One region of the Amycolatopsis sp. cg9 genome, then DNA from elsewhere that is predicted to be linked to it. Evidence: riboswitches for the same ligand, from Rfam matches in the RefSeq annotation. Region 1 holds a riboswitch; each other region holds the start of a gene.
The links. Region 1 has a riboswitch for S-adenosylmethionine ahead of AB5J73_RS06170 (methionine ABC transporter ATP-binding protein). Riboswitches for the same ligand answer to the same signal wherever they lie in the genome.

Region 1 (4,666 bases):
AGCAGACCATCCACTCCTTCGGCGACACCGTCGGCGAGGTGCTGGAGGACGCGGGCCTGACCGTTGGCGAGCACGACTCGCTCTCGCCCTCCCCGCAGGCGGAGGTCGGCGACGGCGGCGTCATCAAGCTCGAGCGCGGCCGCCAGCTGAAGATGATCGTCGACGGCGCGGAGCACACCTCCTGGGTGCGCGCGACCCACCTCGGCGACGCGCTGTCCCAGCTCGGCATGACCGGGATGGACAAGCCCGGCACGTGGATGTCGATGCCGAAGGACGGCGAGCTGCCCCTGCAGGGCGCCACCGTCGAGATCAAGACCCTGAAGAACATCACCCTGTACGACGGCGGCAACGCGCCGAAGCAGGTGAAGACGACCGCGGTCACGACGAAGGAGTTCCTGGGCGAGTACAAGCTCACCCTGGGCCCGGAGGACCAGGCCGAGGGCGGCCTGGACGTCAAGCTGACCGATGGCGCCGAGGTGCACATCAGCCGCACCGGCGTCTCGACGGTCGTCCAGAAGGAGAGCATCGACCCTCCCGAGCAGCGCGTCGACGACCCGGACCTCGCCAAGGGCAAGACCAAGGTCGAGGACCCCGGCACGCCGGGCGAGAAGATGGTGACCTACAAGGTCACGCAGAAGAACGGCAAAGAGGTCGGCCGCGAGAGCATCTCCGAGCAGGTCATCACCCAGCCGAAGCCGAAGATCGTCCACGTCGGCACCAAGGAAGCCCCGACGCCGGCCATCGGCGACGGCTCCGCGTGGGACCGCATCGCGCAGTGCGAGTCGGGCGGCAACTGGGCCATCAACACCGGCAACGGCTACTACGGCGGCCTCCAGTTCGACAAGCGCACGTGGGACGCCTACGGCGGCGACGCGTACGCGAACCTGCCGAGCCAGGCTTCGCGCGAGCAGCAGATCGCGATCGCGGAGAAGGTCCGCGACGCCCGCGGCGGCTACAGCGCCTGGCCGGTCTGCGGCAAGAAGGCCTGAGTTCCGCTTCCAGAACATGGGCTGAAGGGGACTTTCCTCGCATCAGATGCGAGGAAAGTCCCCTTCAGTGCATCTCGCGCGATGAACGTCCCCTTCAGGGTGCCGGAGTGCGGTCGGTAAGCTCTGGCGGTGGTTGAACTGCTGGGACCGGCCGAAATTCGCGGGCTGGCGGCCGAACTCGACGTGCGGCCGACCAAGAAGCTCGGGCAGAACTTCGTGCACGATCCCAACACCGTCCGCCGGATCGTCGAGCTCGCCCACGTCGGGCCGGACGACGTCGTGCTCGAGGTCGGGCCCGGGCTCGGGTCGCTGACGCTGGGGCTGCTCGCCACCGGGGCACGGGTCGTCGCCGTCGAGATCGATCCCAAGCTCGCCGCGCGGCTGCCGGAGACCGTGGCCGAGCGGGGGCCCGAAGCCGCGGAGCGCCTGACCGTCGTCGGGGCCGACGCGCTGCGGGTCGCGAACGACGACCTGCCGGGCGCGCCGACCGCCCTCGTCGCCAACCTGCCCTACAACGTCGCCGTGCCGGTCGTGCTGCACCTGCTCGCCGAGGTGCCGTCGCTGCGGTCCGGGCTCGTCATGGTGCAGACCGAGGTCGCCGACCGGATGGCGGCCGGGCCGGGCAGCCGGATCTACGGCGTCCCGAGCGTCAAGCTCGCTTGGTACGGTCCGGCACGCAAAGTCGCCGCGGTGCCACGTTCGGTGTTCTGGCCGGTGCCCAACGTGGACTCCGCGCTCGTCGCGTTCGAACGCGCCGACGTCCCGGCGTCCGAGGACCGGGACAGTCTCTTCACCCTGGTGGACGCGGCTTTCTCACAACGCAGGAAAACGCTTCGCGCCGCACTCGCCGGCTGGGCGGGCTCGGCCGAGCGGGCCGGCGAGCTCCTGACGGCCGCCGGGATCGACCCGAAGACCCGTGGCGAGCAGCTCGACGTGCACGACTTCGCGCGGATCGCCGCTCGCGCGCAGGTCCGACGCTGAATCCACCACGGTGGCGGCGGTGAAAAACGCACGTTTTCGCCGTCAGCCCGTGACTCCGACACCTCCAGTCGTGTGATGTGGGCCAACGGGCTTGCTTTCGCTCCGTGGGATCGGCTTAACTCAGTACGTCCATCCCGAGCGACCGAGAGACCTGGCTCGTCGAAGTCGCAGCAACCACCCTCCACAGGGCAGGTGCTACCGCCAGGACCGATGGAGGCCGTTTTCGATGAAGAGGGTAGCTCGCCCCCTGCTGCTGACCAGGCGCCGCGTTGTCGACGAAGGTCGCCGCTCCGTCTCCGCATGTCGCCGCTCGCGCTGAGCTTCGTCTGAGCCGTCCCACCCTTCTTCACGCACCGTCCTATGCGGACGGACACTCGCTTGCGGCCGGGCGCGCCCACGTGCGCTGCGCCCTGTTTTTCTGGAGCTATCGTGATCACGGTCGAAAACCTGTCCAAATCCTTTGCCACCAACGGAAATTCGGTCGTCGCCCTGCGCGACGTGAGCGTCGACGTCCAGGCCGGCTCGCTGTTCGGCGTGGTCGGACCGGCCGGTTCGGGCAAGTCCGTCCTGGCCCGCTGCATCGCGCTGCAGGAGCGCCCCGACCGCGGGGTCGTCCGGCTCGACGGCCTCAACACCGGCACGCTCGACGGCCGCCGCCTCCGTGAGATCCGCCGTCAGCTCGGCGTCGTGTCGTCGAAGCCGGAGCTGATCGCCGAGCGCACGATCGCCGGCAACATCGCTTCCCCGCTGGAGCAGCTCGGCGTCGACGGCCCGCAGCGCCGCAGCCGGGTCGGCTCGCTGCTCGACCTCGTCGGCCTGACGCCGCGCGCCGCGCAGCGTCCCGGTGAGCTCACCGCGGGTCAGCTCCGCCGCGTCGCGGTCGCGAAGGCGCTGGCCGCCGCGCCCGCCGTGCTGCTCGCCGACGACCCGACCGCCGGCGTCGACCCGGAGGAGGCCGGCTCGGTGCTCACCGTGCTCGACCGCGCCCGCTCCGAGCTGGGCGTCACCGTCGTCGTCACCACGCCGGACGCCGGCGTCGTCCGGCGGCTCTGCGACGACGTCGCGGTGCTGGAAGACGGCACCGTCGTCGAGCGCGGCACCGTGCTCGACCTGATCTCGAACCCGGGCAGCCGCACCGCGCAGGCGCTGCTGCCGACCATCGAAACCCCGCGCTCGCAGAACGCGCGCTACGACCGCTCGGTCGACGTCGTGCTGGTCGGCTTCGCGTCGGTGGGCGCGCTGCTGCCCGAGGCCGCCGGCCGCTTCGACGTCGAGTTCGCCACCATCGGCGGCGGCCTGACCCGGATCGGCGACACCCCGGTCGGCCGCTTCCGCCTCGGCGTCCGCGGCGAGCGCGCCGACGCGGCGCTGGCGTGGGTCGCCGAGCGCGGCGGCCACGTCACCCAGACCGCCCGCGGTCCGCAGGCCGTCGTCGCCGCCTGACCCGCACGTGAAGGCCACCTTCAGGAACTTCAAGTTCCTGAAGGTGGCCTTCACGGCGTTCAGCGGCTGCCGCGCGGGAGGACCAGGAACGCGGTGAGGGCGGCCGCGGCGACGAGGGCCGCCGCCCAGGCCGACGCCGTCGTGTAGCCGTGGACGATCGCGGACGGCGTGGTCAGGCCGGCCGAAGCCGCGGTGGCGATCGTGTTCAGGGCGGCGGTGCCGAGGGACGCGCCCACCTGCTGCGACGTCGTCACGAACGCCGAGGCCGCGCCCGCGTCGCGCGCGCCGACGTCACGGGTCGCGACGTTCAGCACCACCGGCATGCACAACCCGGCTCCGACCCCCAGCAGCAGCTGCATCGGCAGGACGACCGCCACGTAGGACGCGTCCGGGGTCAGCCGCGTCGCCGCCAGCAGCCCGCAGGCCAGCAGGAGCAAGCCGCCCGCCAGCAGCGGCCGCGGGCCGACGCGCGGGAGCAGGCGGCCCGAAAGCTGCGTCGACGTCAGCATGTTCGCGCCCAGCGTCGGCAGGAACGCCAGGGCCGCGGCGAGCGCGCCGTAGCCCATCACGATCTGCAGCTGGTAGGTCAGGAACAGGAACATCCCGAACGCGCCGAACGAGGCCGCCCCGACGGTCAGGTAGGCGACGGCGCGAGCGCGGTCGCGCACCACCGCGAGCGGCAGCAGCGGGTGCGGGTGCCGGGCCTGGCGCAGCGCGAACCAGCCGAGGAGTGCCACCGAGAGCGCGAGGAAACCCAGTACTGGCAAGGAAAATCCTTGAGTGGCCACTTCGGACAGTGCGTGCACGAGCAGGACGACGCCGCCGCAGCTGAGCGCCGCACTGGTCCAGTCCAGCCGGGTGTCGCGGTGCGCGGCCGTCGGTGGCACGGCGAACCAGGCGCCCAGCCCGGCCAGCACGGCGATCGGCACGTTGACGTAGAGGCTCCAGCGCCAGTCGAGGAACTGGGTCAGCGCGCCGCCGACGGTGAGGCCCAGCGCGGAGCCGGACATCATGATGGCGCTGAAGATCCCGAACGCCTTACCGCGTTCGCGCGGGTCGGTGAAGGTGAGCGTCAGCAGTGACATCGTCGACGGCGCCAGCAGCGCGGCGAACACGCCCTGCGCGGCCCGCGCCCCGATCAGCCAGCCCGCCGACGGGGCCGCGCCGCCCACCGCGGACGCCACGGCGAACCCCGCGATGCCGGCGAGCAGGGTGGTGCGGCGGCCGAGCCGGTCGGCCAGCCGGCCGCCGAG
Region 2 (4,666 bases), 1.8 Mb from region 1:
GGCGGGAACCTCGCCGTGGCCTGTGGTGCGGTCCTGCTGCTGCTTCGCTTGCTGCGGCTCGGGCCGCGGCTGTCGGCGGTGGCGGCCGGGGCCTGCCTGGCGGGGTTCCTCGTCCTGGTCGGGCCGGAGCCGAGCGTGCTGCGGGCGGGGGTCATGGCGGCGGTGGCGTTGCTGGCACTGGCGCTGGGCCGGCGGGGTTCGGCGCTGCCCGCGCTGGCGTTCGCGGTGTGCCTGCTCGTGGTGGTGGATCCGGCGATGGCCACGGACTTCGGGTTCGCGCTGTCGGTGTGCGCCACCGCCGGGCTGGTGCTGCTCGCGCCGCGCTGGGCGGGCGGGCTGGTCCGCCGCGGGGTCCCGCCGGGCGTCGCGGAAGGGCTGGCGGTCCCGCTGGCGGCCTTCCTGGTGACGGCGCCGGTGCTCGCGGGCATGGCGGGGTCGGTGAGCCTGGTGTCGGTGCTGACCAACGTCCTCGCGGCGCCGGTGGTGGCCCCGGCGACGGTGCTCGGCGTGCTGGCGACGGTCACCGGCCCGTGGTGGCCGGGTGCCGGGGAGTTCCTGGTGCACCTCGCCGATCCCGAAGCGCGGTGGCTGATCACGGTGGCGCGGCACGGCGCGCGGGCTCCGGGTGCGGTCATCGCGTGGCCGGGCGGCTGGTGGGGCGGGCTTCTCGCCGCCGCCGTCCTCGGGGTGCTGGTGCTGGCCGCCCGGCGACGGCAGGCGCGGTTGCTCATGGCTGTCCTGGCCGCCTGCGCCCTGGTGGTGCTCGTGCCGGTCCGGGTGCTGGCGCCGGCGTGGCCGCCGCGGAACTGGGCCGTGGTCGAGTGCGACGTCGGCCAGGGCGACGCGGTGGTGCTGGCGACCGCCGAGCCCGGGCGGGCGGTCGTCGTGGACACCGGGCCCGAACCGGGGCCGGTCGACGAATGCCTGCACCGGCTCGCCGTCGACCGGATCCCGTTGCTGGTGCTCAGCCACCTGCACGCCGACCACATCGGCGGGCTCGCGTCGGTCTTCGACGGCCGGGCGGTCGGCGGGATCGCCGTCGGCGCGGGGCGGGCGCCGGAGTGGGCGTGGCGGCAGGTCGCCGCGGAAGCGGAACGGCAGGCGGTGCCACTGGTCGAACTGAACCCGGGGGAGCGGCTGGCCTGGCCCGGGTTGTCGCTCGACGTGCTGGGGCCGCGTTACGTCCCGGCGCGCTCGGCCGGCCAGGACGGGACGGCCATCAACAACAGCTCGGTCGTGCTGCGCGCGGACACGCCGGCGGGCCGGGTGCTGCTGACCGGCGACGTCGAACTGGCCGCGCAGGCCGACCTGCTGGCCGACATCGGTGATCTGAAAGCGGAGGTGCTGAAAGTCCCCCACCACGGTTCGCGCTACTCGCTGCCGTCGTTCCTCGCGGCGGTGGCGCCACGGGTGGCCTTGGTCAGCGTGGGCGCCGGCAACACCTACGGCCACCCGAGTAAGTCCACAATGGACACTTTGACGGCGCTCGGCGCGCTGGTCACCCGGACCGATGCGGACGGCGACACGGCGGTCGTCGCGGACACGGCTGGTCCGGCGGTGGCGCGCCGGGGCGAGCCCCGTGGCCCGCCTCGCCGCTGAAACCCGGGGCGGGCCACGCGGCCCGCCCCGGGCGGCGGAACGTCAGTAGCCGAGCGCCTCGTTCACGGCGGCGGCCGACGGGGGCACGATCGCCTTGGGGCCCACGTGGTTCTCGATCGCGTCGAGGGTCTTGAGGCCGTCGCCGGTGATCAGCAGCACGGTCTCGGCGTCCGGGTCCAGCTTGCCCGTCTCGACCAGCTTCTTCGCCGTGGCGACGGTGACGCCGCCGGCCGTCTCGGTGAAGATGCCTTCGGTGCGGGCCAGCAGGCGGATGCCTTCGACGACCTCTTCGTCGGTGACGTCCTCGATGGCGCCGCCGCTGCGGTTGACGACGTCGAGCACGTAGGGGCCGTCGGCCGGGTTGCCGATCGCCAGCGAGCGGGCGATGGTGTCCGGCTTCACCGGCTGGACCACGTCGTGGCCGGCGCGGAACGCGGCCGACACCGGCGAGCAGCCGGTGGCCTGCGCGCCGAACACCTTGTAGGGGCTGGCGTCCACGAGGCCGAGCTGGCCCAGCTCACGGAAACCCTTGTCCACCTTGGTCAACTGCGAACCGGAGGCGATCGGCACGACGATCTGCGGCGGGATGCGCCAGCCGAGCTGCTCGGCGACCTCGAAGGCCAGCGTCTTCGAGCCTTCCGAGTAGTACGGCCGGACGTTCACGTTCACGAACGCCCACTTCGGGTGCTCGCCGGCCAGTTCGGTGGCGAGGCGGTTGACGTCGTCGTAGTTGCCGTCGACCGCGACGAGGTCGCCGTCGTACACGGCGGTGGTGAGGATCTTGGCGCGCTCGAGGGTCTTCGGGATCAGCACGACCGACCGCCAGCCGGCGCGGGCCGCGGCGGCGGCCGTCGCGTTGGCCAGGTTGCCGGTCGACGGACACGCGAGCACCTCGAACCCGAACTCGCGGGCCGCGGCCAGCGCGACGGCGACGACGCGGTCCTTGAACGAGTGCGTCGGGTTGCCCGTGTCGTCCTTGACCCACACGCGCTTGAGGCCGAGTTCCTTGGCGAGGCGGTCGGCGCGGACCAGGCGGGTCGCGCCCGGCTCGGTGTTGGGGATCTCTTCGACGTTGGACGGAACCGGGAGGAGTTTCTTGTAGCGCCAGATGTTCTTGGGGCCGGCCTCGATGTCTTCGCGGCGGACGCGGCCGAAGTCGTAGGCGACCTCGAGCGGCGAGAAGTCTTCGGCGGAGACGAATTCGGGGGCGAGCGGCTGCCGGTGACCCTCTTCCTTCGACACCAGTTCGACGGCGGGACCGAGGTCCGGGGTCTTGGTGGTGGAGGTCGTGCCGAGGGTTGCGGTCATCGCGAGGTTCCTTTCCTCATCTGCCCCGCCGAAGCGGGCCGGAATTGGCACCGTGGTCGTCAGCTACCCCGCGATCGCGGGATGACGGGCTGTACGCCGGTTGCCGGGGCTTCGTCGGGCCGTTCCCTCTGCCCCTCTGGATGAGCGGTATTCGGTTGTCGGTGCGCGCACACCGGGTGTTCCCGGGGCGGGCTGCCTCGGCTACACCGTACGACATCGTGCTCCGACCGTGCCACGGTGGCCGCCCGACATCACCGGAGCGGGCGCACCGCGGCGCGGGTGAGAGGATTCGGGGGTGACCGCGCAAGCCACCGCCCCGGCCCCGCTGCACCTGGTCCTGGGTGAAGAAGAACTGCTGATCGAGCGGGCCGTCCGCGACACGCTGGCCGCCGCCCGCGCGCTGGACCCCACCGCCGAGCTGACGCGGGCTCGGGTGTCCGATCTCACAGCGCCCGAGCTGGCCGAACTGGTGAGCCCGTCGCTTTTCAGCGAAGGCCGCGTGATCGTCCTCGAATCGGCTCAGGACATCTCGCAGGAGCTGGCCGACGCCGTGGCGTCCTACCTGAAGGACCCGGCGGACGGCGTCGTGCTCGTCGTCGTCCACACCGGCGGCGGCCGCAGCAAGGCGGGCAAGTCGCTCCCGGCGTCGCTGAAGAAGGCCGGGGCCGAGATCACCGAATGCCCGAAGCTGACGAAGCCGGCCGAGCGCGAGCAGTTCGTGCGGCACGAGGTGCGCCGGGCGGGCGGCAAGATCGACCCGGCCGGGGTCGCCGCGCTGATCGACGCCGTGGGCTCCGACCTGCGCGAACTCTCGTCGGCGGCCAATCAGCTGGTGGCCGACACGGGTGGGACGATCGACACCGACGCGGTCCACCGGTACCACCGCGGCCGTGCCGACGTGACCGGGTTCGCGGTCGCGGAGAAGGCGGTCAGCGGCGACCGTTCGGCGGCGCTGGAGTCGCTGCGCTGGGCGATGCAGCTGGGGGTCCCGCACGTCCTGGTGGCCGACGCGCTGGCCGACGCGGTCCGCACGATCGCGCGCGTCTCGGGCGCCGGTCGCGGGAACCCGAACCAGATGGCGGGCGAGCTGGGCATGCCGCCGTGGAAGATCCGGAAGGCGCAGGGCCAGTCCCGCGGGTGGAACCAGGACGGCCTGGCCACGGCAATGCGGGTGGTCGCGCGGCTGAACGCCGAGGTCAAGGGCGTGGCGGCGGACCCGGGCTACGCGCTGGAACGAGCGGTCCTCGAGGTCGCGGCGGCCAAGGGCGACCGCTGACCCCGGACACGGAGAAAGCCCCGGCCGGAGCCGGGGCCTTCCCAGAAATCAACCAGCTCAGAGCGCGTTGACGCGCTTCGCCAGCGCCGACTTCTTGTTGGCGGCCTGGTTGGCGTGGATGACGCCCTTCGAGACGGCCTTGTCCAGCTTCTGGGCGGCGTCGCGCTGCAGCTCGGTGGCCTTGGCCTTGTCGCCGGCCTCGGCGGCTTCGCGGACCTTGCGGATCGCGGTCTTCACCGAGGACCGGATCGCCTGGTTGCGCTGACGCGCCTTCTCGTTCGTGGTGATGCGCTTGATCTGCGACTTGATGTTGGCCATGAGGCAACTCCTGCTTTCACTCGGTGAGATCGCCGCCGCGCTGAAGTGGCCCCGCGGAAAGCGGGTTTCCTCCATGACGGAATGCCGCACGGGCAGCGAGCGACCACTTTAACAGCCGGGCCGCGGGCGTCCGGAGCCGGGAGTACGGTGGGTGACGGCAGTGCC
Region 3 (4,666 bases), 4.8 Mb from region 1:
CGCAGAAGACCAGCCGGCTGCAGGAGCACGACCAGCTCCTCGTGGTCACGACGTCCGTGGTGCGCGACGCCGCCGAGCGACGGCTGCGCGCGGTCGACCGGGCCGGGCGCCTGGCCCGCTGGAAGGGCGAGTCGGGGCGCTGACGCGGCCGGCTCACGAAAACCTCACCTGATCTTCCCTGCTGTCCTCCTTTTGGCTTACTGTGCGCTCATTCGAATGGGTGAGTGTTCACGCCAAAGGAGTACACAGGGTGACGAAACTGCGCTGGGCGGCCGCGGCTGCCACGATCACCACGGCACTCGGCCTGCTCGGCGCGCCGGCCGCGACCGCCGAAGCGGCCCCGTTCCCGGCGCTCGCGCTGCCGTTCAAGGCGGGCCAGCAGGTCTACTCCGCCGGCATCCACTCCGACGACGGCAGCACCGGCGTGAAGAACGCCATCGACTTCAGCCCCGCCGACCGCACCGTGCGCGCGCCGCTCGCCGGCACCGTCCACCTGCAGCACTGCGCCGGCGGCGACTGGGTGACCATCGACCACGCGGGTGGCTGGCGCACCGGCTACTACCACATGGAAGGTATCGCGGTCACCGACGGTGAGCACGTCGAGGCGGGCGCGGTGCTCGGTTCGACCGGCAACGCGCTGCCGTGCGGCGGCACCAGCACGGGCGCCCACGTGCACTTCACGCTCTGGACCCTCCCGGACGCCCCGGCGGCGAACTGGGACGGCGTCGCCTTCGGCGCGGTCTCGACCACCCTCGCCACGGCGTACGGCGAGCCGGTCGACGGCAAGTCGTTGGGCGGCTGGCGGTTCACGGCGGGTGCCGAGCAGTACGAGGGCACCGCGACCCACGTCGCGGACGACGCGGTCACCGAACTGCCGGGGCGGTTCCGCGCGAAGCCCTGAGTTTGTGAGCGGCGTCTCAGAATGTGAGGCGGGGGTTGGCCACCCGGAGCGTTCTCGGTTACCTTCTGTGCCAGGTCATGAGTGCCAGCGTCAAGCCCCGGCTTGCTGGCCGGCAACCCTCCTACCGCGGTGGGGTGCCCCGGGTGAAGACCGGGCCGGTCGCGTCCCGCGACGGGCAAGCGCGGGCCCCTCGCCGGGGTCCCCCGGACCGCCGAGGAGGCACCCGATGACTCTCGCCATCGACCGCACCAGCGTCACCGTCCACCCCGCCACGCCCGTCGAAACCGGTGCCCCGCAAGGCATCCCCACCGCCGCCGGCGCGTCGCTGCGGGTCCCGCTCGTCACCGGCGAGACCATCGGCTACGCCAACCTCGACCACGCGGCGAGCGCCCCCTGCCTCGACGCCGTCCGCGCCAAGGTCGACGAGTTCCTGCCCTGGTACGCCAGCGTCCACCGCGGCGCCGGCTTCGCCTCCCAGGTCTCCACCAAGCTCTACGAGCGCACCCGCGACGTCCTGCGCCGGTTCGTCGACGCCCGCCGGACCGACACCGTCGTCTTCACCCGCAACACCACCGACTCCTTCAACCTGCTCGCGCGCAGCCTGCCGCGGAACACGAGCGTCGTCGTCTTCGACACCGAGCACCACGCCGCGCTGCTGCCGTGGCAGGGCCCGAACGTCCGGCGGATCCCGACCCCGCGCACGCGCCTCGCAGCGGTGTCCGCTGTGGACGAAGCGCTCGCGGATTCCCCGCAGGGGCCCCGGCTCGTGGTCGTCACCGGGGCGTCCAACGTGACCGGTGAGCTGCTCCCGGTGGCCGAGATCGCCGCCGTGGCGCGGAAGCACGGCGCCCGCATCGCCCTCGACGGCGCGCAGCTCGCGCCGCACCGCCGGATCTCGATCCGGGACCTCGACGTCGACTACGTCGCCATCTCCGGCCACAAGCTGTACGCGCCCTTCGGCGCGGGCGCGCTGATCGGCCGCGCCGACTGGCTGCGCGCCGCGCGCCCGTACCTCGCCGGCGGCGGCGCGACCAAGCTCGTCACCGGGGACGCCGTCGTCTGGAACGACGGGCCGGAGCGCCACGAAGCCGGTTCGCCCAACACCGTCGGCGTGTACGCGCTCGGCGTCGCGTGCGAGACCCTCTCCCGCGACTGGGACGCCGTCGCCGCGCACGAGCAGGCCCTGCTCGCCCGGCTGCGCAAGGGACTCGAGAGCATCCCGGGCTGCGCCGAGCTGCGGCTGTTCGACGCGCCGGTCGACCGCGTCGGCACGGTCAGCTTCACCGTCGCCGGGTTCGACCCCGGCTGGCTCGCGGCGGTGCTTTCCGCCGAATACGGCATCGGCGTGCGCGACGGCGCCTTCTGCGCCCACATCGCGGCCAAGCGCCTGATCGCCGTCGCCGGTGGCGAGGGGCAGCAGGCGATCCGCGTCAGCCTCGGCCTGGGCAGCACCGAAGAGCACGTCGACCGCGTGCTGCTGGCACTGCGCCGGATCGTCGCGCGCGGAGCGGACTGGGAGTACGCGAAGGTGGACGGCCGCTGGGCCCCGGTCGGCGACCCGCGGGAGCTCCCGCCGTTCTGCTGAGCGCTAGCCTGGCCCGATGGGGAGAGGGCCGCGTTTCTGGTTTCCGCTGGCGTTGCTGGGGTTCGCGCAGATCGGGGCGGCGGCCGTGCAGCTGCTGTCGCGCCGGAGCCCGGCCGAGGGCGACTCCGTGAACCTCGTGTCCGGACCGCCGGGACACCCGCTCGGCACCGGTGGTGTCGGCGGCACGGGCTACCCGGCGGCGCAGTTCTTCACCCAGGACGCCTACTACCTGCCGGGCGCGGGGCTGCCCGCTGGGCCGGTCTGGCTGGTCGCCCTGCTCGTCGTGGTGGCCGGCACGGCCGTCTGGTACGCCCTCGCGCTGCGGCCGGCCCGCACCGGGTGGTTCGTCCTCGGCGCGCTCGGGGCGCTGCTCGCCGTCCCGCTGCTCGACCTGGTCGGGTCCTGGCAGTTCCGGCTCGGGGACGGGCTGCGCGGCCCGCTGCTGGCCACTCTCGGCCTGCTGGTGCTCGCGGCGTACGAGCGCAGTGTCTTCGTCCTGGTCACCGCGGCCCTGTTCGCGCTCGTGGCCGTCGTCCTCTCGGCGGATCTCGCAGGCGTGCTGCTGGCGGCGGCCGTCCTGCTCGCCGCCGCCTTCACCGCGCTCCTGCGGCACCGCCGCGACACCGCGTGACCAGCGCCGTGGACAATGGAGCGGTGAGCACCGAGCCCAGCCGTCCCGAACCCGACACCGCCGCGCCCGAAGAGGCGGTGCCCGACCAGGCGGCCGACGCCCCGGAGAACCCCGAGGTCCCGGCGAAACCGCTGCTGCCGAAGCGGCGGGTCGGCTGGGTGTTCGCGATCGCCGTCGTGTTCTGGGCGATCGACCTGGTGACGAAGAACCTGGTCACCGCCAACCTGGAGGGCAAGGAGCCGGTCAAGATCCTCGGCGGCCTCATCTACCTGCAGGTGATCCGCAACCCCGGTGCCGCGTTCTCGATGGCCACCGGCATGACGTGGGTGCTGGCGCTGGTCGCGCTCGCCGTCGTGATCGCGATCATCTGGCTGTCGCGGCGGCTGCGCTCGATCGGCTGGGCGATCGGCCTCGGGCTGGTGCTCGCCGGCGCCACCGGCAACCTCACCGACCGCATCTTCCGCGCGCCCGGCGGGCTGCAGGGCCACGTCGTCGACTTCATCTCGGCGTTCGCCCCCAACGGCAAGGGCTTCGCGATCTTCAACATCGCGGACTCGGCGATCTGCGTCGGCGGCGCGCTCATCGTGCTGCTGTCCCTGCTGGGCAAGGACTACGACGGCACCTCGACCAAGGACAAGAAGAAGATCGAGAAGACCCAGGAGGAGCAGGCGTGAGCTCGCGGATGCTCCCGGTGCCCGACGGGCTCGACGGGATGCGGGTCGACGCCGGCCTCGCCAAGCTGCTCGGCCTGTCCCGCACGGTCGTCGCCGAGCTGGCCGAAGCCGGCGACGTGCTGCTCGACGGCCGTCCCGCCGGCAAGTCCGACCGGCTGTCCGGTGGCGGCCTCCTGGAGATCACGCTGCCGGAGCCGGCGAACCCCGTCGAGGTCGTGGCGGAGCCGGTCGAAGGCATGCGGATCCTCCACGACGACGACGACATCGTGGTGCTCTCGAAGCCGGTCGGCGTCGCGGTCCACCCGAGCCCGGGCTGGACCGGCCCGACGGTCGTCGGCGGCCTCGCCGCGGCCGGCCTGCGCATCGCGACCTCGGGCGCGGCCGAGCGCCAGGGCGTCGTGCACCGGCTCGACGCGGGCACCACGGGCGTGATGGTGGTGGCCAAGAGCGAGCACGCGTACACGGTGCTGAAGCGGGCGTTCAAGGAGCGCACGGTCGACAAGGGCTACCACGCGATCGTCCAGGGCCACCCGGACCCGACGCGCGGCACGATCGACGCCCCGATCGACCGCCACCCCCGCCACGACTACAAGTTCGCGGTCGTCCAGGGCGGCCGCCCGAGCGTGACGCACTACGAAGTGGTCGAGGCCTTCCGGGCGGCGTCGCTGGCCCACATCAAGCTCGAAACCGGGCGCACGCACCAGATCCGCGTCCACTTCTCGGCCCTGCGCCACCCCTGCGTCGGCGACCTGACGTACGGCGCGGACCCGGTCCTGGCCCGCCACCTCGGCCTGAGCCGCCAGTGGCTGCACGCGAAAACCCTGGCCTTCGCCCACCCGGCGGACGGCCGCTGGGTCGAGTTCGAGTCCGAGTAC

Region 2: it holds a riboswitch for S-adenosylmethionine, as region 1 does, so the genes downstream of both, thrC (threonine synthase) here and AB5J73_RS06170 (methionine ABC transporter ATP-binding protein) in region 1, are expected to answer to the same signal.
Region 3: it holds a riboswitch for S-adenosylmethionine, as region 1 does, so the genes downstream of both, AB5J73_RS28675 (aminotransferase class V-fold PLP-dependent enzyme) here and AB5J73_RS06170 (methionine ABC transporter ATP-binding protein) in region 1, are expected to answer to the same signal.

Annotation. Positions count from the first base shown of each region.
Region 1 is NZ_CP166850.1:1,377,988-1,382,653, reverse strand. Features, by position in the region: gene AB5J73_RS06180 (transglycosylase family protein) at 1-989, shown strand, start outside; gene rsmA (16S rRNA (adenine(1518)-N(6)/adenine(1519)-N(6))-dimethyltransferase RsmA) at 1,119-1,970, shown strand; SAM riboswitch class I at 2,097-2,187, shown strand; gene AB5J73_RS06170 (methionine ABC transporter ATP-binding protein) at 2,400-3,413, shown strand; gene AB5J73_RS06165 (MFS transporter) at 3,473-4,666, opposite strand, start outside.
Region 2 is NZ_CP166850.1:10,022,652-10,027,317, reverse strand. Features, by position in the region: gene AB5J73_RS46190 (ComEC/Rec2 family competence protein) at 1-1,599, shown strand, start outside; gene thrC (threonine synthase) at 1,642-2,907, opposite strand; SAM riboswitch class I at 2,921-3,054, opposite strand; gene holA (DNA polymerase III subunit delta) at 3,203-4,183, shown strand; gene rpsT (30S ribosomal protein S20) at 4,241-4,501, opposite strand.
Region 3 is NZ_CP166850.1:6,163,456-6,168,121, forward strand. Features, by position in the region: gene AB5J73_RS28665 (potassium/proton antiporter) at 1-143, shown strand, start outside; gene AB5J73_RS28670 (M23 family metallopeptidase) at 251-901, shown strand; SAM riboswitch class IV at 975-1,089, shown strand; gene AB5J73_RS28675 (aminotransferase class V-fold PLP-dependent enzyme) at 1,128-2,486, shown strand; gene AB5J73_RS28680 (hypothetical protein) at 2,503-3,117, shown strand; gene lspA (signal peptidase II) at 3,141-3,791, shown strand; gene AB5J73_RS28690 (RluA family pseudouridine synthase) at 3,788-4,666, shown strand, end outside.